Regions from separate parts of the Paenibacillus sp. DS2015 genome, predicted to be linked through region 1. Evidence: a T-box and tRNA genes for the amino acid it is inferred to sense, from the RefSeq annotation. Region 1 holds a T-box; the other holds one or more tRNA genes.
The links. A T-box is a leader RNA that pairs with one kind of tRNA and senses whether it is charged. The one in region 1 lies ahead of J2T13_RS08215 (valine--tRNA ligase), so its partner is inferred to be a tRNA-Val.
Positions count from the first base shown of each region.

Region 2: it has a tRNA-Val gene. The T-box ahead of J2T13_RS08215 (valine--tRNA ligase) is inferred to sense a tRNA for this amino acid. The anticodon was not compared.

Region 1 is NZ_JBNPWS010000006.1:166,729-178,450, reverse strand. It holds gene murC (UDP-N-acetylmuramate--L-alanine ligase) at 1-71, opposite strand, end outside; gene J2T13_RS08220 (bifunctional folylpolyglutamate synthase/dihydrofolate synthase) at 79-1,455, opposite strand; gene J2T13_RS08215 (valine--tRNA ligase) at 1,493-4,159, opposite strand; T-box leader at 4,233-4,495, opposite strand; gene J2T13_RS08210 (LysM peptidoglycan-binding domain-containing protein) at 4,617-5,822, opposite strand; gene J2T13_RS08205 (RluA family pseudouridine synthase) at 5,956-6,855, opposite strand; gene hemL (glutamate-1-semialdehyde 2,1-aminomutase) at 6,852-8,153, opposite strand; gene hemB (porphobilinogen synthase) at 8,184-9,185, opposite strand; gene cobA (uroporphyrinogen-III C-methyltransferase) at 9,292-10,848, opposite strand; gene hemC (hydroxymethylbilane synthase) at 10,854-11,722, opposite strand, start outside.
Region 2 is NZ_JBNPWS010000022.1:56,540-68,261, reverse strand. It holds gene J2T13_RS18095 (hypothetical protein) at 150-746, opposite strand; gene J2T13_RS18090 (YktB family protein) at 1,031-1,657, shown strand; gene J2T13_RS18085 (MFS transporter) at 1,654-2,952, opposite strand; gene J2T13_RS18080 (aminotransferase class I/II-fold pyridoxal phosphate-dependent enzyme) at 3,195-4,670, shown strand; gene J2T13_RS18075 (DUF1292 domain-containing protein) at 4,834-5,151, opposite strand; gene J2T13_RS18070 (copper amine oxidase) at 5,273-5,827, opposite strand; gene J2T13_RS18065 (hypothetical protein) at 5,955-6,152, opposite strand; gene J2T13_RS18060 (MBL fold metallo-hydrolase) at 6,311-7,051, shown strand; gene J2T13_RS18055 (DUF3892 domain-containing protein) at 7,118-7,357, opposite strand; gene J2T13_RS18050 (GNAT family N-acetyltransferase) at 7,465-7,908, opposite strand; gene J2T13_RS18045 (hypothetical protein) at 8,201-8,407, opposite strand; tRNA gene J2T13_RS18040 (tRNA-Val) at 8,590-8,666, shown strand; gene J2T13_RS18035 (hypothetical protein) at 8,876-9,073, shown strand; gene J2T13_RS18030 (hypothetical protein) at 9,306-9,986, opposite strand; gene J2T13_RS18025 (hypothetical protein) at 9,989-10,381, opposite strand; gene J2T13_RS18020 (ParA family protein) at 10,384-11,238, opposite strand; gene J2T13_RS18015 (glycoside hydrolase family protein) at 11,397-11,722, opposite strand, start outside.

The DNA of each region.
Region 1 (11,722 bases):
ATGACTCGTGCAATGGCGCTCATACCGTAGCCGCCAATACCTATAAAATGAACATGTTCTGAAGTATTCAACAGTTATTCACCAACCTTTTTCAGAATCGGATTGATTTAAGAGAGATCCCCGCACGTCGGCAATTAAGTACAATGTACCGGATATCACCCCAAGATCCTCCTCTTCCGTCCGTAACTTCAATATTTCTAGTGCTTGTTTCCAATCTGGTTCTACAATAATTTGCAAGTTCGGTTTGGCATAGTCAGGCTTAAGCCGCTCTACAATGTCCAGTAATGAATAAACATCCATTTTTTTACGGAAATTAGGTTCAGTAAGAATTAAGGTATCCACTATAGGAAGTATATGCTTCATATAGGATTCATGATGCTTATTGGAGAGCATCCCCATCATCAAATTTAATGATCGATAGTTATAATGTTGAGGAAGGCTCTTCGCAAGAGACATGGCACCTTCAGGATTGTGTGCACCATCTACAACAATTCTTGGAGAACTACCCATCTCTTCTAGACGTCCTGCCCAGAATGTATCTCTGAAACCCTTGAGTATATCTTCATCTTCCATAACATAGGCACTATATTGACGTAATAATTCAAGTACCATCATAGCCCCAGCAGCATTAGCAATCTGATGCTCACCCTTCATGGAGATATCGATCTTGAGTTCACGAAAGGGTCCGTCAAATTGAAAGGATTGTAATCCTCCCTCATAGTTGAAACGATGGACCTTAAATTGATCCCCTGCAAGATATAACGTCGACTTATTTCTAGCAGCTGTTTCTTTTAGCACTTCTATTACCTCAGGCTGCTCAGCACAACTAACGACGGGCACACCTGGTTTAATAATCCCTGCTTTTTCAGAAGCAATCTGCGTCAGAGTATCTCCGAGAATATCTGTATGATCCATTCCTACATTCGTAATGACAGAAACAACCGGATTTACAATGTTCGTTACATCCAGCCTTCCCCCAAGCCCCGTCTCCCATACGACCACATCAGGAACACAGACCTCAGCATAATATAACACAGCCAGTGCTGTAGATATTTCAAAAAAAGTGGGCGAACCCTCAGATGTAATCGAAACTTTATCCACTATTGGATGTAATCGATTCGCAAGCTCTAACAAGGTTTCCTCTGGAATGTCTTCGCCGTTATACTGAAATCGATTGGTGAATTTTGTGATGTATGGAGATGTGAATGTACCCACAGAATATCCTGCTTGTAAAAGTGTAGAAGTCAAAAAAGCACATGTTGATCCTTTTCCATTGGTTCCAGCAACATGTATAAATTTGAGTCTCCGCTCGGGATGACCTAACAGGTCCATCATCATTTCCATACGTGACAATCCAGGCTTAATTCCAAAAGGAATCAAGCCATTAATCCAATCTACCGCTTCTGTATATGTTGTCAAAGGAGTCTGAAGTTCAGCTCCAAGATGATCCCCCATGCATTCTCACCTTCAGATCCATTAATATAGTGTGTCCTTAGCCTTTTAACTCTTCAATTCTTGCTAGCACTTTACTACGTTTATCCGAATAATCCGCTTGCTTAGCACGTTCTTCCTCGATGACCTTAGCAGGCGCCTTAGATACGAATCCCTGATTGCTCAGTTTCTTCTCCACACGATCGACTTCACTATCTAAGAGCTGCACTTCTTTCTCAAGACGTACAATTTCTTCTTCGATATTAATTAGCCCAGCTAGTGGCAAATATAACTCAGCTCCAGTTATAACAGCAGACATCGCTTTATCTGGCGCAGGCATATCAATACCTACTTGGAAGCTTGATGTGTTACAGAAACGCTTCACATATTCTTCATTCCGGCTAATAATATTCAGCACGTTAGCATCCCCTGCTTTAATGATTAGCTCTACCTTTTTACTCATAGGTACATTTACTTCTGCACGTATATTACGAACCGTCCTAATGATATCCATCAGCGTATTCATCTCAGTAACTGCTAAATCATCCACAAAAGCTGCATCGAACTTAGGCCACGCAGCCAAAGTGATGGTATCTCCTGAATGCGGAAGGTGTTGCCATATTTCCTCAGAGATAAACGGCATGAATGGATGAATCAGACGTAATGTCCGATCTAACACAAAGCTAAGAACAGATTGAGTTGTCTTCTTGGAACCTTCATCTTCTCCGTATAAAGAAAGCTTGGCGAACTCAATGTACCAATCACAGAGGTCATCCCATATGAAATTATAGAGCAACCTCCCTGTCTCACCAAATTCGTAAGCATCTATTAGACGCGTAATATCACGCGAAGTTTCGTTCAGACGATGCAATATGAAACGGTCTGCCGTCTTCAAGTCACCTGTGATGTCAATATCATCATATGTGAATCCTTCTAAGTTCATGAGAGCAAAGCGAGAGGCATTCCATATTTTGTTAGCAAAATTACGAGCCTGTTCAACTTTCTCCAAGCGGAAACGTAAATCTTGCCCTGGAGTACTGCTCGTTGAAATCATGTAGCGCATAGCATCAGCGCCATATTGCTCGATTACATCAAGCGGATCTACTCCATTCCCAAGTGACTTGGACATTTTACGTCCATCGGCGTCTCTTACGAGTCCATGCATAAGCACATCTTTAAAAGGAATTTCTTCAGTGAATTCTAACGCTGTAAATATCATTCGAGCTACCCAGAAGTAAATGATATCATAACCCGTTACGAGTACATCCGTTGGATAATAACGTTTCAAGTCTTCTGTTGTATCCGGCCAGCCTAAAGTAGAGAAAGGCCACAATGCCGAGCTGAACCACGTATCAAGTACATCATTGTCTTGTCTCAGTTCAGTACATCCACATTTGGTGCAGACCGCTACATCCTCGTAAGCAACATGTAGTTCGCCACATGACTCACAATACCAAGCCGGAATACGGTGCCCCCACCATAGTTGTCTCGAAATACACCAATCACGAACATTCTCGATCCAGTGCAAATAGATTTTATCAAATCGATCTGGAACGAAATTAACACCGTCCCCTGATTTCTGAGCTTCAATAGCTCTCTCAGCTAAAGGCTTCATTTTTACGAACCATTGCGTAGATAGATAAGGCTCTACTACAGCTCCTGAACGCTCACTGTGCCCTACTTGATGAACATGGTCCTCGATCTGGTTAAGAATACCTGCCTCTTGCAAATCCTTAACAATTTGCTTCCGGCATTCTGTCCGATCTAGTCCTTGATATGGGCCTGCTTGTTGATTCATCTTACCGCTCTCATCCATAACAGTAATCTGAGGTAGGTTATGGCGAAGTCCCACTTCGAAATCATTCGGATCATGGGCAGGGGTTATCTTCACAGCACCGCTACCGAAATCTTTCTCTACATATTCATCGGCAATAATAGGAATTTCGCGGCCTACAAAGGGCAACACAAGCATCTGACCAATCAAATGGCTATAACGTTCATCCTCAGGGTGAACAGCAACAGCAGTGTCCCCTAGCATCGTCTCTGGCCGTGTAGTAGCCACAGTGATATGACCACTTCCGTCTTTGAGTGGATAGGTCAAGTGATAGAGATGCCCTTGTACTTCTTTGTATTCTACTTCGATATCAGATAATGCTGTTCTAGCCACGGGGTCCCAGTTAATAATATATTTACCGCGATAGATCAGACCTTTATTGTATAGTTTAACGAATACTTCACGAACTGCTTTAGATAACCCCTCATCTAGGGTGAAACGTTCCTTAGAATAGTCAAGGGATAGTCCCATTTTTGCCCATTGTTCGTGGATCGTATTTGCATACTGATCTTTCCATTCCCATACTTGTTCCAGAAATTTCTCACGCCCTAAATCATAACGAGATATACCCTGCTCACGTAGCTTTTGCTCTACTTTCGTCTGGGTAGCGATTCCCGCATGGTCCGTTCCTGGTAACCACAATGTGTCATACCCTTGCATTCTCTTCGTGCGGACAAGAATGTCCTGTAATGTAAAGTCTAAAGCGTGACCAATATGGAGCATTCCCGTCACATTAGGTGGTGGAATTACAATCGTATAGGTCTCTGCATCTGGACGTTGTCCAGCCTGGAAGAAGTTATTATCAATCCAGTATTTATACCACTTCTGCTCGGCTGCCTTTGGATCATACGTAGTCGGCATCTCAGCCGTCATCTTCGATTCATTCTCAGTCATTATTGTATACCCCCATTACATATAATCATCATAGCCAAATCATCAGCCAAAAACACAAAAAAACCTTCCGTCCTCAAAGGACGAAAGGTTACTCTTTCGCGGTACCACCTTTGTTTCGCGAAAATCAGGCAAAGTCCCTAATTAAACACGACACTCATACAGATAACGGCTGCAACCGGCTTATTCTACCCTATAAATATGCACAGAAATGCACAAAGGCTCAAATAGGCAACTCCAGGGTGACTTTCATTAGTCTGTACCCCACGGAATCTTTCAGCGCTGCAATTCCGCTCTCTGATGGGCATTCTAATTACTCTTCCCGTTCACAGTTTCTAATTAAATATTCTACTCCATAATAACTTGCTAGATGTTCTTAGTCAACTTCTCAAAATTATGAAGAACCCCATACATCAAGAATGTACGGGGTTCTTCACCAAATATAAGTCCAATCCTACACTTATGGAATATAAAGAACTTGCCCCTCTTCAATCGTCTGCTCTGATAGGCGGTTGTATAGAAGTAGCTCTCGCGAGCTCATTTGATATCGATCTGCAATCATATCAAGCGTCTCTTCCCTTTGTACTATACACAACCGAACCTTACTAAATGGGCTTTTTTCTGATGAACTACCCAGAAAAATACTCTTCCATTGTACGTCCTCAGCCCCACCTTTATCCAGTTCGATCTCTTCCGCTAATTGTTGTACTTCCTGAGCTTGTTGTTCTAATTCTCTCCTCGAACGACTAGATGACAAGATAGATGACAATCCAAAGTTTTCTTTCGCTTCCACTGATGGTTGCTTAGTCCCTAAGGCTACTCGCATCTCCAATTTCTCATCACTCGACTCAGTAGAGTGAATGCCATGCGCGCTTGTAAAAGGAGAGTTCGTTTCTTCTTCGCTGTCTTTTTCCAGTGAATTTAATGAGATCCCACCGTATTGGTTTTCTCCACTCACTTCTGCATCTACTAAATTCATGTTAATCTCAGGATACATCAATTCCGTCTCATCTTCGGGTTCGAAATGCCATACATTCGAGACTCTTGCAGCCCTATCCGCATCATTGGATTCGTTACCCGTATGTAATACGGATCTCTCAGGTAAATCCTCCCTAACCTCGTGGTCAGATATAACGTCCGTGTCCTTACTTACCTTATCAGGATCGTGAAGCTTGCCTGACTGTTCTGTGTGGGCGTTGTTCTCCGATGAAGACTGAGCACTTAACACATCATCTATCGGCCAATCTGGTGCGTGCACAACCGTAAACTCATCGGCATTCCATGTAGACTGCTCAATGGGTGGAGCCTCGATCCCCCGCAAAGAAAGAACACCTGTGATGTTAAGACTGCGCGTAGATAGAAGATCAATATCAAAATTCTCAATTTCTACAGCAATTTCATCAAGCGAAGTAACGCGGCTCAAGGGAACGGTAATTTCCACAGGAATGAAGTGTTCCAAACGCTGCGTCCCTTCTTCTTCACCTTCTCCTCTGTACAAACCAGTCAAAAGTAAATGACCTCGTAAAGTAGCTTGGTCTTCTTGACTGATCACCTGAATATGCGGAAGTAGTTCAATCTCCTCTAGCTCGGCAATTCCTGCAACATTGTCCGATAGTTGTATACGTTCATAAATATCAAAGCGCAAACCGTAGGACTGGTCAAACACAGTTAACGTCCTCCTTTTTGGCATATTCTTATAACCATGAGTCTACTCACGGCATGAGCCCAATATTCTTAACTCATTTTATTTATATGCTATAAAAAGGAGAGCATGACTCTTTTGACGTTATCCACTCCTTTTATGCTCGTAAAAGATCGTACAATTCAAGCATATCTTCTGGCCACGGATCATCAATTTCAATATATTCTTGGGTGATTGGATGTGTAAAAGCTAATCTTTCGCCATGTAGCGACTGTCTTGTCATTATAGTAGTATGACCACCGTATAACGCATCCCCTACCAGCGGATGCCCCACATGACTTAAGTGAACACGAATTTGATGTGTTCTTCCTGTCTCCAGTCTAAGACGAACTAGGCTGACTTCCTTGAATATTTCCTCAAGCTGAACATGGGTAATCGCTGTCTGGCCTGTGGAAGAAATACGACGTCGCTGTGGATGGTGTCTATCTTTACCAATAGCAAGGTCTATCACAGATAAACTCTGCTTAACGTTTCCTTCCACGAAAGCAACATACTTACGTTCAATTCTTTTATGTCGCATATCTTCATCTAGCTTTAATTGGGCCCATTCATTCTTTGCGTAAAGCACAGGACCTGTTGTATCCAGATCCAACCGATGAATATGCCTTACTGCCACTTCTTGACCCGTAGCTTCATAATGAGCAGCCACAACATGATCAAGCGTGACTAACCCTGCACGACCATCGGGGTGAATCGGCATTCCCACGTGTTTGTGAACAACTAGGCAGAAATCATCCTCATAAAGAATCTCAAGTTCCTGCCAAACAGGTGCAATTCCTAAAGGTTGAGAGGGAAAAAGATGTAGTTGTATCCGATCACCTTTCCATTGAATCTTCTTCTCATGTTTAAGGCGCTTCAACAGCTTCTCAGGCATCTGTGCTGAATGAAGTAACCAATCCAGTACTGCAGTGTCAGGATCCCCCGCACTTGAGATCGCTTTTCCTGGGATCAATTCCAGCCATTCACCTCGTCGGCTCCAGTTCACTAGATGACTCAAAGGCTTTCGAGAGCCTTATAATTGGCCGCAATCGTTGCATCAATATCTTCAATCGTGTGGGCAGCTGACACAAACATTCCTTCAAACTGGGAAGGGGCTACGCTAACGCCATTCTGAACCATCGCCGCGAAATAACGGCGGAAATGATCAATATTACTACTCTTAGCCGTGTCGAAGTTAATAACGTCGCTATCTGTGAAGAATGGACATACCATCGAACCTACACGGTTAATGGTGACCGGAACTCCTAGCTTCTGAGCATTGCTCTCAAATCCAGCCTGCAAGCGTGTAGCACGTGCTTCTAATTGCGCGTATACTTCTGGCGTTAGCAACTTAAGCGTTGTATATCCTGCGATCATAGCTAATGGGTTACCACTAAGTGTTCCCGCTTGATAAATAGGTCCAGTTGGCGATATTTGCTCCATAATCTCTCTTTTGCCACCATATGCCCCTACAGGTAGACCTCCACCAATAACTTTACCAAGGCAAGTCAAATCTGGTGTAATCGCGTACAGTCCCTGCGCACAATTTATATCCACACGGAATCCAGTCATCACTTCATCAAAGATGAGCAAGGAACCATACTGGCTAGTGATATCGCGTAACCCTTGTAAAAATCCAGGTAAAGGAGGGACAACCCCCATATTTCCCGCGATAGGTTCAACAATGATGCAGGCTAGTTCTTCACCATACCGTTCAAATGCGATTTTAACAGATTCTAAATCATTATATGGAACTGTGATCGTATTCGTTGCTACCCCTTCAGGTACACCAGGACTATCAGGCAATCCAAGCGTTGCAACACCCGAGCCTGCTTTGATTAGTAAACTATCAGCATGTCCGTGGTAAGAACCTTCAAATTTCAAAATTTTACTTCTCCCTGTATAACCACGCGCTAAACGGATCGCACTCATCGTCGCCTCAGTGCCCGAATTGACCATTCTTACAATATCAATGGACGGCACACGTTCACAGACTAGCTTTGCCATTTCCGTCTCAATTAAGGTTGGAGCACCGAAACTTGTGCCCTTCAAAGCCATTTCACGAATGGCTGAGATGACCTCAGGATGGGCATGTCCCATAATTAAGGGTCCCCAAGAACCGATGTAATCTATGAAACTATTTCCGTCGATGTCATAAATGGTTGAGCCTTCACCACGCTCAACATAGATGGGCGTAAGCCCAACACTTTTAAACGCACGTACCGGGCTATTCACTCCACCTGGAATGTACTGTTTCGCTTCTTCAAAAGCTGTGCGTGAAGCCTCTTCCTTACGAATACCAGAACCATTGCTCATTCTCGACACTCCTATCATCTCTAAGTAAATTTATCGTTCAAGCAACCAGCGAGCCGAATCTTTGGCAAAATAAGTGATGATAATATCTGCTCCTGCACGCTTCATTCCCGTCAACATTTCTTGGACGATTGCCTTCTCGTTAATCCACCCCTGTAATGCAGCAGCCTTAACCATGGAATACTCTCCACTAACATTATAAGCAACTAATGGCAGATCAAATTGATCTTTGATCATGCGCATGACATCCAAATAAGCGAGCGCAGGCTTAACCATTAACATATCTGCACCTTCAAGTACGTCTGATTCTGCTTCTCTAAGCGCTTCTCTGACATTTGCAGGGTCCATTTGATAGGTTTTACGATCTCCAAATTGAGGGGCTGAATCAGCAGCTTCGCGAAACGGACCGTAGAAGGCTGAAGCATATTTAACCGAATAAGACATAATCGGCACATTCTCAAATCCTGCCTCATCCAATCCACTGCGGATCGCATGTACGAATCCATCCATCATGTTAGAAGGTGCGATAATATCGGCTCCTGCTTTGGCTTGAGAGACCGCTGTCTGAACTAGTAAAGTAAGAGATTCATCATTTAGTACATCACCATGAATATGACCTTCATGTTCAAATGTATGTACCATCCCACAGTGCCCATGATCCGTAAATTCACATAGACAGGTATCCGCAATCACTAATAGCTCTGGATACCAAGTTTTGATCAATCTTGTTGCTTCTTGCACAATGCCATCTTCAGCAAATGCAGAAGATCCAATACTATCTTTCGTTTCGGGTATGCCGAATAACAACACTGCCGGTATTCCTAAAGCAGCAATTTCATCTACTTCTGTCTTTAGGGTATCCAAGGAGAAGTGATAAACGCCTGGCATCGAGGAAATTTCATTTCTAACGTTAGTTCCATAAGTCACGAAGATAGGTTGTACTAAATCTTGCACATTCAGAACCGTTTCACGAACCATATTACGTATGCCAACGGATTGACGCAAACGACGATGACGCATCATTGGAAAACTCATATTTATTGCCTCCTAAATATTTATGCCTGCACGGGCATCCTGTTGTATCTTCATTTTCTTAGTCATCAGTATTTAAAGACTAGCCTAAAAAGGTTTGCATATGTGATTAGACCTTAGCGTATGTTTGGGTATTGCCATTCCAGTGGCACAAAGCTTGCACTAGACTGGCAAGTGTAGCCTCCTCAGCAATCATTCCAACTGACAGACCCGCTTCCTTAGCTGTCCGAGCTGTAATTTCTCCAATACATGCCGTTTCGATACCCTCAAGTTGCTTCACTGGATCTTCAATTCCCATCCTCCGCATAATTTCCAAGAGATTCGTTACCGTTGAAGAACTTGTGAAGGTTATGGCATGAATACTGTGCTCCTCAAACATCCTCAACAACTCATCATCATCTTCACCACTGATAATCGTCTGATAGGTCACTGCTTCTGTTACTTCAAGTCCCATTTCTGTTAGCTTCTCTGGTAGCCACAAGCGTCCTTTGTCCCCTCTAGGTAAAAGCACCTTCTGCCCAGGCTGCAATTGATTAGCGAACGTATCGACCATCCCCTCAGCCTGAAAGCGTTCAGGAAGTTGTTCCGAAATAATTCCTCTTGATCTAAGCGATTCAGCAGTTGCAGGACCAACGGCTATCACTCTTGCTCTATATAACGCCCGAACATCACATTGCTGTTCCATCAAGTGCTGAAAAAAGAAATCTACACCGTTGGTACTAGTGAAGAATATCCAATCATATTGATCTAATTGCGAAAAGGCATTCTCTATCCCTAATACATCTTGCGGTTCTGAAGATTTAACAATCTCAATAACGGGGAATTCATAAGGCTCTCCACCCAGTTCTTCAATCATATCTACGAGTTCACTCGCCTGAGAACGAGCACGGGTAACAAGAATTCGTTTGCCAAACAAAGGTAGGAACTCTGCCCACTTGAGCTGCTCACGTTGCAACACAACATCCCCAACAACAATAACAGCCGGTGCTTTGAAACCCGCAGCCAACACCTTCTCTTCAATGTCTGAGAGTGTTCCTACCAATGTCTCCTGCTCTGCTCGTGTTCCCCAACGTATAAGTGCCACCGGCGTCGTAGCCGGTCTACCATGAGTGATCAATTGCTGACTGATGTATCCAATCTTAGCCACACCCATCATGAAAATTAGTGTGCCCGTTGCATTCGTAACTTTATCCCAATGAATAGACTGATCAAGCTTATCTGGATTTTCATGTCCTGTGATAATAGATAATGAAGAAGCCATCTCACGATGAGTGACTGGAATTCCCGCATAGGCTGGAACACTGATAGCCGAAGTAATGCCCGGAATAATCTCGTAAAAAATTCCGTTTTGTCTAAGCAGTTCCGCTTCCTCACCTACACGCCCAAAGATCGTTGGATCTCCACCTTTGAGTCTAGTTACTATCTTTCCCTCTAAGGCTAAGTCAACCAATAACTGGTTAATCTCTTCTTGTTTCATGGTATGACGGTCTGGGAGCTTGCCCACATATACTTTTCTCGCACCTTGCTTCATCGATTTCAATAGTTGTGGATTGGCAAGACGGTCATAAACAACGACATCAGCCTTCTTGATACATTGCAATCCTTTGACTGTAATCAATCTTGCATCTCCAGGTCCTGCTCCAACTAAATACACTTTCCCCACCATCTACATCAGCCCCTAACTTGTGCCAATATCTTCTCTGCTCCCTGAGATATTAGTTTATCTGCGACAGCTTGACCCAGCTTCTCCGGATCGTCCCCAATTAGCGTTTCTTTCAGAATGAGGTCACCTTCTGGCGATCCCACCATTCCTGTCAATTGTATCGTATTTGCTTCTTCTTGTGAGTGCTCAGATACACGATTTACCCAGATTGCATGAGCTCCAATGGGAACTTGGCATCCACCATTTAATACACGAAGAAATTTACGTTCAGCTCTTACTGTTAAAGAAGTCTTCTCGTCATTATATAGGGCAAGAAGCTTCCGTAACTCCTCATCATCTTCTCTGCACTCAATACCTAATGCACCTTGACCTACCGCTGGAAGACAAGTATCTACAGAAATATAAGAGGTCATTCGATCCTCCCATCCCATACGATATAACCCTGCTGCCGCCAGTATAATCGCATCAAATTCACCACTCTCTAGCTTTCCTAGTCGTGAATCGATGTTTCCGCGTATAGGCTCTAACTGCAGATCTGGGCGATATGCCTTAAGTTGGCTAGATCTACGCAAACTACTCGTTCCCACCTTAGCTCCTTGTGGAAGTTCTTCTAGACTCAAACCCTCACGAGAAATGAAGCAATCTCGACTATCTACACGACGCGGAATAGCAGCATTAATTAAACCTTCTGGCAATTCTGAGGGCATATCCTTCATACTATGTACGGCTATATCGATCTCACAATCCATCATAGCCTGTTCGATCTCTTTAACGAATAGCCCTTTACCACCTATTTTCGAAAGAGTCACATCTAAGATCCGATCCCCCTTGGTCACAATTTTTTTAACCTCAAAATCAAAATGAAACCCATGCTCAG
Region 2 (11,722 bases), on a different contig from region 1:
TGTTTATCATTGATACACAATACATATATATTAACGTTTTTATCGTTAGAAGTGAACCCCTGTTATTAATTCCTCACATGAATAAACACCCCGCACCGAGCCGAGGCGTTTATCTCAAGAGACTCTTTTAGTGTAAACCAAAGTCCTTCTCACCATTCAAGCATCAGCAATTCACGACTAATGATACTAAGCTGATCTTTACACTGTTTGATTGTTTCAGTATTATTACTTTGTATCGCTTTGTACATTTTCTCTAGCTCATCGTCCATTTCAAGACGCCGTAACTTAAGCCGCAAATCTCCTTCATTTGAATAATACATCCCCGTCATCTCTTGTTCTGTTAGAACAGGGCCTTTCTGAAATAAAACTCTTTGTTGATAACCCGAAATTTCTACCAACTGGATCACTTCTCCGAACAATATATTTTCAATTAGAATTTGTCGATCTTTAAATCGTTTTACCACTGCGTGTCCACGCGTATTCTCAATCAGCTTCTCCATCCACTCTGCAAGCCGAGCATCACGAATAATATAATCTCCAACCATTTTGTAACCACTGCGTGTTCTCACAAAGCGTAGCTTAACCAATTTACGCCCTGTTCTTACCGAAATAATAAATAGAGCTTCATTCTCACTCCAATAAAGAGAGTAGCCTTCTTGGATCAGTTCCTTAATCAAGTCTTGAATATTCCGTCTTTTAAATCGAAGCTCCAGATTGCTGTATTCCACTTCATAGCTCTTATTCACGGCACTCCCCCCTAAGACTTGATTGTTGTGAAAAGATAACACTGATTTTGAGACGTGACATGACCCACTGAGTTCGGTTTTGCTTACTATTCATTTTATACTTTATCTTATGTAAGGGTAACTTGGTTTATTGACTATTTTTACCCTTTTCTTAGCTTTTCCAAACCTGTCCTCTCTAATTTATGACCAGATTCTTCAAATATGATTCCTTGGACAAGTCTATGATATAATGATGAAAGACAAAAAGGCGTTGCATTTGCAGCGCATGAATAGGAGATATAAATATGTCATTCACAGGATTTAACCAACAAGACTTTGATGTCTTTCAAGTACCCGGATTAGAACAACGAATGGAAGCGTTGATAGCCAATGTACGACCTAAACTTGAGCTACTTGGCACAGAAATCGCTCCTTATCTATCCGTACTCTGTGGCGAAGAGATGTATCCTCATGTCGCCAAACATGCGCGACGTACAGTTAATCCACCTAACGATACATGGGTAGCTTGGGCTGCTAACAAAAGAGGATATAAAGCACTCCCCCATTTCCAAGTAGGGATGTTCTCGTCTCATCTATTTATTATTTTTGCTGTCATATATGAAAGCTCAAATAAAACCATATTCGCCAAAAATTTAGAAGCCGATAAGAACAGATTCAAAAAAATAATTCCCGACCAGTACTATTGGTCCATGGATCATATGGAACCAGAAGGTAAGCTGAACGGAGATACATCCATAGAAGATCTGCAAGTCATAGCCACCAAATTAGCAACGGTTAAAAAATCAGAAATTTTATGTGGTCTCCGCATCTCAAATGACGATTCTATTCTGGGTAACGGCGAACAACTTATATCTCTCATCCAATCTACATTCGAGAATCTGCTTCCACTCTACAAACAATCCTTCAGTTAATGAGCTCCATTGGCAGATTTCCGGGTCAACAACAAGTGAGTAATGAACAGTAAACTCATAACCACACTACTTGTGATGAATGGGGCAGCATGCCCCATGACATCCCACATTCCCCCTGATACAATCGGACCTACAACCATGCCAGACCCTTGTAGAGTTAAGAAAAAGCCCCACACTGCACCCCGTTCACCTTTAGGTACCAAATGTGATATGAACGTATTCCATGCAGGTAGAATAAAAGCATAGCTAATTCCGATCAAAGCGACGAATACAAATACAAGCGACATCGATTTAACCATGGAAAAGATTGCGATAGATATGGCTGCCAGGATAAAACCAGTGTGTAGAAAAGGCGCTGTCCCGAATCGATCAACAAGCTTACCACACGGTATAAGCGCAACAACCGTAATTCCTCCACCCGCTATTAACAGAATACTATACATATTTGGGCTAAAATGAAGATCGTTCTGTACGTACAATGTAATGACAGGTGTCATCAATCCAATGACAAATGATTGCATAAACAAGGCCGGATAAACGAGCCAACTAACTTTCAAGGTGTGCTTCACTTCATGTAACGTTTTCTTCACACTATTCACAAGCTTCAATATCTTAGACGCTACAAAAGCCAGTGCATTACGATGCACGATTTTCTCCTCGAGCATTTGTGGTATTCCATTTTTATTACGACCAGGAAGCAGTAATGCAACGAGAACAAGTACGACACCACAACCAATTAAAGATAAGAAAGCAGTGTGATAGTTAGAACCTGTACGCTGCATCAGAAAGTTCATGATGAGAGGTCCCGCTCCAATGCCTGCAAGTGAAGCCATCTCAAGAGCACCAATCGCTGTACCATTACTATTATTCGGGCCTGATATTTCCGTAGCACCTGTCATAGCACAGGGCCAAAGAGGGGATGTTCCAATCCCTAAGATTAAACAAGCTATTGCCAGCCAGATGGGAGCAGATGTGAAGGCAATAATGGTAACAGCAATGACCGTTAGTAACAGCGCTCCTGACATCGTCTTACGAAAACCTAAACGTTCGGAAATCCAGCCAGCCGGACTGCGGAACAGATTATCCCCTACATATTGCAGTGAGAAGGCTATCCCGATACTCCAAGCTGTTAATCCAAGGGAATTCTTCATATACACGGGCAATAATGTCACGAGTAAGGAACCTTTCAGAAATTCTACCAAGAAGATAATAAGCATCAGTTCGATAAAAAAAGGAGATCTCAATCGTCGTCTAACGACCTTCACCTCTTCATTATGCTGCATTCCTTGCGTCATCTTTATCCCATCCTTTTTCTATTCAGAAGATCTTTAACTAAAGTATCCCCTCAACCTATGTCTTCTATAAAAATTAACAATTGATGAGGGGTTGTCTTAAGTTCATTCTATCTATTATATAAATTACCCATATTCCGAATAAGTTTCACACACCAAATAGATTAAACTAAAACTTGCATTCCCCACCTAATTTGCTATACTCATGTTTGTATTTCAACTGAAGAAAGGTTGTGACAACACTCATGGATCATAGCTCCACACCGCTTTTTACTGCGCTCAAAAAACACGCGGCAAGTAATCCCGTACAGTTTCATATTCCTGGACATAAAAAAGGTAAGGGTGCCGATAAAGAATTCCGCGAATTCATAGGGGATAATGCCCTTTCAATAGATTTAATTAACATTTCTCCACTCGATGATCTGCACCAACCTACAGGTGTTATTGAAGAAGCACAGATATTAGCCGCTGATGCATTCGGTGCAGACTATACCTATTTTAGTGTACAAGGTACAAGCGGCGCAATCATGACGATGATTCTATCAATATGTTCTCCTGGTGACAAGATCATCGTTCCACGTAATGTACATAAATCGATCATGTCAGCGATCATATTTGCTGGAGCTAAACCTGTATTTGTCTCACCAGCACATGATTTGAACTTAGGAATCGACCATGGTATTACCACTAGCTCTGTCAGAAGAGCTCTTGATCGCCATCCAGATGCCAAAGCAGTTCTTGTCATCAATCCCACCTACTTTGGTGTATGTGCAGACCTTAAAGAAATTGTGGAACTAGCTCATAGTCGTCACGTTCCAGTACTTGTAGATGAAGCACACGGCGTACTAATACACTTTCATGAAGATCTTCCAGTCTCCGCTATGGAAGCGGGTGCTGATATGGCCGCTACTAGTGTTCACAAATTAGGTGGATCGATGACGCAAAGCTCTGTTCTTAATCTAAATGTGAAGAATGGATTTGTGAATCCACAACGTGTACAGACCATCATTAGTATGCTAACAACGACGTCAACTTCTTATATCCTTCTAGCTTCACTGGATACCTCCAGACGTAATTTAGCGATAAATGGACATGAAATGGCTCAAAAGGCCATTGAATTGGCACAGTACGCGCGGACAGAGATCAACCAAATTGAAGGTCTCTATTGTTTCGGAACTGAAATCCTTGGTGGAGAAGCGACTCACAACTATGATCCAACTAAACTAACGATTCATGTTCGTCATTTAGGAATCACGGGGTATGAGACTGAGAATTGGCTACGAGAGCATTACAACTTGGAAGTTGAGCTCAGTGACATGTACAATATCCTTTGTCTGGTCACACCTGGTGATGAACAGGATACGATAGAGATATTATTGAATGCCTTACGCGAAATGTCTGCAACCTATTATCAAGTTAACTCAGCCCATGAGCTCGTTATCAAAATTCCAGAAACACCGCAGCTTTCTCTCATTCCTAGAGATGCTTTTTACGGAGATACCGAAGTCATTCCATTCAAAGAATCTGCTGGCCGGATTATCGCAGAATTTATTTATGTATATCCACCAGGAATCCCAATTCTACTGCCCGGTGAAGTCATCTCACAAGATAACATTGACTACATCATTGATCATGTTGAAGTTGGCCTTCCAGTTAAAGGACCTGAAGATCGTTATATCCATAATGTTAAAGTCATCGTAGAGACCGACGCCATATTCTAACATCAACTTTGGATAAATAACGATAACGATGTCGTCCCCAGTGGACGGCATCCGTTTACTATTAAGTGTTGGAAAGCATATACTTTCTTAATATTTGGGATACAAAAAGAAGCACTGTATATACAGTGCTTCTTTTGTATCCGATTATGAGTTAGAATGTCATCTATTCTTGCTGTGCTACAAGCACATTATATACTTCTTCAACAGACTTCCACTCTTCTTCGTCTTCAATATTATACAGTGCCATTTCCTCGTTCTCTTCTTCCATCCGCAGGATGATACCATCCGCTTCTGGGTTCTCACGTTCTAGCAGTAGAGCATAGACCTTCTCGCCTACATCAAAAGTCTCTACAAGAACCATTTCCACGTCATTGCCTTGCTCATCTGTCAATGTAATGACAAACTCTTCATGCTCATGGTCTTGCTCATGATCATGACCGCAACCGCATCCATCGTCGTGTTCATGTGTGTGATCAGTCATTTAAAAACCTCACTTCTGGTTGGATTATCATACTTTTGTATCGTATCACGGAAGACTGTGGAGGTCAATTTGAACACGGTATCCTAGTGCTATTGACCTTCCATATCCATTTTCACTATCCTTAATTCAGAGCTGTAATGATTTTTTGAGCGACCAGTTGGTATTCAGCATTCTTGGAAGCCTTTATGTAGAACCCTATAGAGTATTTCCCAGTAGTTTTGAAATCGTAGGTGAAATCATACGTTCTGAACCAGAAATTATCTTTCTGATCACTACTTAAATCCTGTGATTGAATGTCTAGCATGCTACCTGAGGGATCTGTAATGGCAACCTTCACGCTAGAAATATTCGAAGTTAATCCATCTACTTGAGAGAACACATTGAACTTCAACTTCCCCTTATTTACATTCCCAAACACAGTATCTCCTTTGAAGAGGAAAATATGTACGTTGGGTTTCAGGAATTTCACTTCATTATTCTCTGAACTCCAATCTACAACCCCATTAAATTCACGAATGGGAACATAGGTCTTTCCATTAATCATATATCCGCCGTCTTGAACTTCTTGGCCATTAATCCACAAGCCTACCTTCTGGGAAACCGAATCAGCAAACAGAAGTGATCCGCCCATCAAAGATAATACAAGTGTGCTTATTATTACTTTCTTCCATCTCATTATTCATCCCCCTTTCATTCGTGTTGTTATTGTATATACTACAAGTTAAATCGCAAGTTGCGGTGTTCTTGGTATTCATTAGAAAAAAACCTGCATAAATTGCCCAGCAGGCTTTATAGCTCCACATTTATGAACTTATTTTCGTAAGAATACACGGTATGCCTTTACCCAATGCCCCGGGAATTCTCATTCGTGCAGCATATTCCATACCTGCGGAGCATGGTGTTTTACATACTTCGCACACTTCCGAAGTCACAATTTTCAACCCTCTTCTTGTTTTTTCTCCTTTGGCTTGACCGGGCTTCTTGCTCTTAGCTTTAACCATTAATGACACCTCATTTCCTCATCTGATGCCTCCCTCCATTGTATGGAAATTGAATCAGTTGGGAACTATTAGGTCATATCATATTCTGGAATAATGTGCCTGACACGAATCTCTTATCAATGGTATATTTAATACATAGGACAAGGAGGTTACACCGTTTGAGCATACAACTACAGATGTTAGGAACAGGCAGTGCTTTTGCTAGACGTTATTTCAATAACAACGCTCTATTATACGACGACGAGTTCACACTATTGATTGATTGTGGTGTAACTGCACCGATGGCGCTACACCAATTAAATGTTTCTTTTGATGACATCGATGCCGTATTGATCACCCATATTCACGCAGATCACGTCGGTGGACTTGAAGAACTGGCCTTCACTATGAAATTTAAATATAAGCGTAAAATGATTCTATATATTGCCGACACACTCATCGACACCCTATGGGAACATACCTTAAGGGGTGGGTTGTACCAAGATGGTGAAATCATGACCTTGGAGGATATCTTCATTATTAGACCCCTGTCCCCCGGTCAAGCACAGTTCATATCTAATCAGATCACCCTTGAAATGATACCAACTGAACATATCCCTGGTAAAAAGAGTTACTCTCTCTATGTGAATGAACATATCTTCTATAGTGCTGATATGACGTTTAGTTCGTCCTTACTTGCCGAGTTGGTACACAATAGAGCATGCAATGTCATCCTCCATGACTGCCAACTAACAGGACCTGGCGAAGTACATACAACACTGCAAGAGTTATTGACGCTACCCGAGGACATCCAACGAATCATCTATCTCATGCATTACGGAGACAATAAGGATGAATTTGTCGGTGCAACAGGGTTAATGACTTTTTTAGAGCAGCATCTTATTTATGATTATCCTTGAAATTGAAACAAAAAAGCAGCTTCAAAGTACCCAAAAGGCACTTTAAAGCTGCTTATTCATGGTAACTTATTCGAAACGAGGAAGTTGGTCTAGATTATTGGTAGGATCTCCATCCGCGTCTCCACGAATATATAACTCGCCATCTCGACCTTTAAATAAATTAACTCCCGCGATATTCCCTGCATTTACTTCCTCTTTAGCTTGTGTATAATCCAATACGCGACCTGATGAAGTGCGAAAAGCCGTCAGATCTCCATCACCATTCTTCTGTACAGCAACGAATTGCTCACGTTCTACATTTTCCATAGATATCACTCCTCTTTAGTCCATGTAATACCTTTGTTTATCTCAAAGGTTATATCTATGGTTCCCAATAGAAGGATTTCGATGCATGATTTCAATACAACAAAAAACTATAAAGCCTTCTTCATCCTTACATGGGGAATACCAGCATCATCAAAAGGTTCCTCTGAGATCACTTCGTAACCTTGTTTACGGTAGAACGTTTCCGCCTGACACTGGGCATCAAGCAGAGCATAATGCATTCCCAATTCCCGTGCCAGATTCTCCATGGCTATCAACAATACTCTTCCAAAACCTTTTGTCCGATAATCACGATCTACCGCGATTCTTTGCATCTTGGCCGTATCGTCATCATAATATATCAACCGTCCTGTAGCGACATATTCACCCTGATCTTGGATAAGAATGTGATGTACATCTGGACTAATCTTGTCATATTCATCAATTTCTAATTCAACCGGTACTTGCTGCTCTACTACGAATACCTTCTTCCGTATATCCAGACCATACTGTAGCTGGTCCTCCGTCTTCACATGGATTATCTCTGCAGCCATTTATCTATTCTCTCCTTCACGTCTCTTTCTAGTTGTTCCATGAGTCTTCAAATGTCATCCGATTATTATACAAAAAAAATAATTTCATGTATAGTTGAGTAAATTCACAATGCTCTCTAATAGAAGGAGCCAACATCATGGGTGTAACTATTTTCCTTGTTGTTCTAATGAGTGTGATCCTCATCTTCTCTTTCTTTTACGTTACCAAAAAAGGGTATTCACGTAAATGGGATGAAGAAGAATAAAACATCAAGGGCCACCATAAACTTACTGGCGGCCCTTGATGTTGTAGTTATGGAAGCGAAATTTCATCTGTGGAGTAGACCTCATCTATGACCGAATCTGAGTACACTTCTTCCATTACAGGTGTATTATGCGAATCTAGCATTTGTAACTCAGTGGTTGTTGATTGTTCCTGCTCCAAAGCGCAGCCGCTAAGCATAATAATAACGCTCATGCTCATCCCCACTACCACATACCAACTCTTAATCTTCGGCATATCACACCACTTCCTTTTTGCGAATGGATATACCAAGCATTCTAGACTCTTTTACCCATGTTTAAACCTAGATTCCTCAGGATGACGCTTATTCACCTCAAAAGTATTGACACCTACCCAAAGGGCTGATATGATTGAAAAAGTCTTTGGAAAACAAGAGTAGATAGATAAATTACATATTCTGATCTGTTAGCTCAGCGGGAGAGCACTATCTTGACAGGGTAGGGGTCACTGGTTCGAATCCAGTACAGATCATCCATATCACACTCATTAAACCCTTATTATATAAGGGTTTTTTCTTTTTATACGATCCTGAGAAGAGCATTCAAAATAGAATATTTTTGAACTTGGGGACGGATTGGGGACGAAATTTTGAGGTGAATTTCATACAATAGGGCAATCATATGGGAGAATCATGAAGGAGTCATAAGCTCGTTGTCGAAGTTTATATTTGAGGTGACTTATTATATGAAGAATGAACTACATATAGCTGCAGGAAGTAATCAGGTAGTAACTATAAAGCTCCATAGTGACGAGGTAATCAACGGAGTGGCGGAAGTATCTACTGATCCCGAACGTGCTAAGGTGCGAACTACTAAGGGTCCTGTATGGATTCCTTACAAGGATATAGAAAACATACACCGTATTGCTCAGATACTACATTAGAAGAGATCACATTGGCGTTATGCCTTCGTGGTCTTATTTACTGCTTTTCCTTACCTTAACACAAAAAAAGACTCTACCAGTTTATATACCAGTAGAGCCTTTTGTATGTTATTAAAAGGGGTTATCTATATATTAGAGGATGAACCTTAAAGGGATATTATTTTGAAGTTAGAATAGATAAAAGCTCCGTTAGCTGCATATTATTCTGCTAGTCACTAATACATTACACGCATTAGGTTCTAATTCTAGAAAGCATTAAGGTATATAGTCGTTCCCCAATTAAATATTTTAATTTTTGTTTATTTCTGTAGAATGCATTCTCAATTATATCTGGTCTTGAGACTATTAAAAGTTCTAACATTTTTTTTAATATCACAAAAGTTTTAGTGATAGTTGAAGATAAAGTATCCTCATCAAAATCATCGTTATTTATGATATCTACATAATACATTTGTACAGTTGTTTTTGCCTTTGTATTACTGTGAACATATAAACAAGATTCATCGTATTCATTCGCAATAAAATCTATAATAATTTGACTCTCCACAGTATTTCCATACTTTTTTTTCATAGATCGAAAAAGTTGATTAACCCCCATTTCATCATTATCCTCAAGATCAAGCATTGAACGGTGATAGTTTTCAATAAAGGATCTAAAAATATAATGATACTGCCTCACTGATGTGCCAGTCAAAGAATGTAAAATAGATATAATATCAAATATCAAACTGTTTTTATAGTGACTATCTTCATGATTATTAACTATCGATTTCATAGCGATAATATACTTAACAACCGCCTGTAATTCAATAGTATTTGGAAATTGTTTTGTCGACTGTAATAAAGAAAGAAATTTAACTACCTCTTCCTTTATTTCTTCCAGGTGATCAACCTTTTTAACCAACTCTACCATTTTCAAAGCCCTTCAAGCCAAGTTTTCATTTTATCGTTGGCATCTTTCTTTTTTGGTTTCTTTTTCACACTAGAAATATTATCTAAAGTAGTTTCAGTATTATTTTTATTTAGGTACTCTATGATTCTACCTTTAATTACTTCAAGTTCTTCACTATTTTTATATTTAATCTCTTTAGTAATCCTAGCAACGATTAATGTTCGCGATCTCATAACATATGGAAGAAAGTCAATTCCAAAAACCTCTGTCAAGAAATAGGATATGTCTTGGTTTTTTTCAAAGGCTTGTTTAGAATATAATAACGCAACACTTGCTCCAAATAAGTCTATAATATCTGAATCCTTTTTTAATATTTTCCTTAAAATTAATTCATTTTCGTTAATGGGAATACTCATAACTATTCTCCTTTATCTATACGACGCAACAATTCTTTAGATACCATCTCAATATCTTCTCTAGATTTTTTATAATTCGATGAAATATTGCCTTGTAAGCCTACCATTAAATCCTTAACAAATGAAGTTTGTGCATCAAAAATATCAATTTCTTGTACCAATGAAGATTCCTCGAAAGCCTCCATTACTCTTTGGGATTTTAGAGTCATACTATCTACCATTGTGTATACAATACCAAGAGGTTTAATTTTTAAATCTTCATCATATGCCAGCCTATCAATAACTTGCTTCAGCAATTTTATACCTAAAATTGAGTATCTATCAATACGATTTGGTACCAAATAGTAATCTGATGCATTTAAGGCTGCATCTGTATAAAAAGAAATCGTTGGTGGGCAGTCAATAAAAATGAAGTCATATTTCTCTTTAAGTTTATTGTCTAAAATGAACCTTTTTACTCGTCGAGTTCTTGCGCTATCATTTTGATTATCATCAAAAATCAAATCAATATTACCACATATCAAATCAATATTTGGCGAATGTTCAAAATTCACAACAACATCTTCGGGCTTTACTAGCTTAGGTAATTCTGAAATTGTTGTAGGTGACTCAAACAATTTTCTCACGCTTTTATTCTTTCTGTAGTTTTCCATATACTCATCTTCTAGATCGAAATGGTTCATTAAAGACTGTGTGGTGTTAAATTGAGGATCCAAATCTATGAAAAGGATTTTCTTTCCTGCATGATCAGCCAGGTATTGTCCTATTCCTATACATAGCGTTGTCTTTCCAACCCCTCCTTTCATATTTATAAACGAAATAACCTTACCATTTTTAATTTCATTTTCGCTTTCCATTATGTAAATCCCCCTAATAATTCTATATTATTAATATGTTAAGCTGATATGTACATGGTAAATATAACACCTGTAACTTTATAATTCTATACATTTATTTACAAAAAATAGCCCCACCGACCGAAGTCAGCAGGGCATATTTCCAAGCTCTTACGAATTTACTTATCGATTGATGCAGTCTTACTTTTATTGTCCCATCCTACCTTCGCCCCTAGCGCTTCCCCTACTGCGCGTAACGGTACATATGCACGGCCATCTAGGATAAATCCATCTTCTATTTTACTACCGTTCACATATACCTTGGCTGTGTCCAATGCATTCTCTCCTTTCTCAGCATTAATAGGGATGTCAGCCTTATTAAATAACTCCAACTCCGCTTTACGCCTCCGCACCAACCCTGCTAGCACATTACCACCAGCCTTGTCATACTTGGCGATACTTGCGGAGATCTGTGACAATGTACGCCCTTTGCATAAGCTCCGTA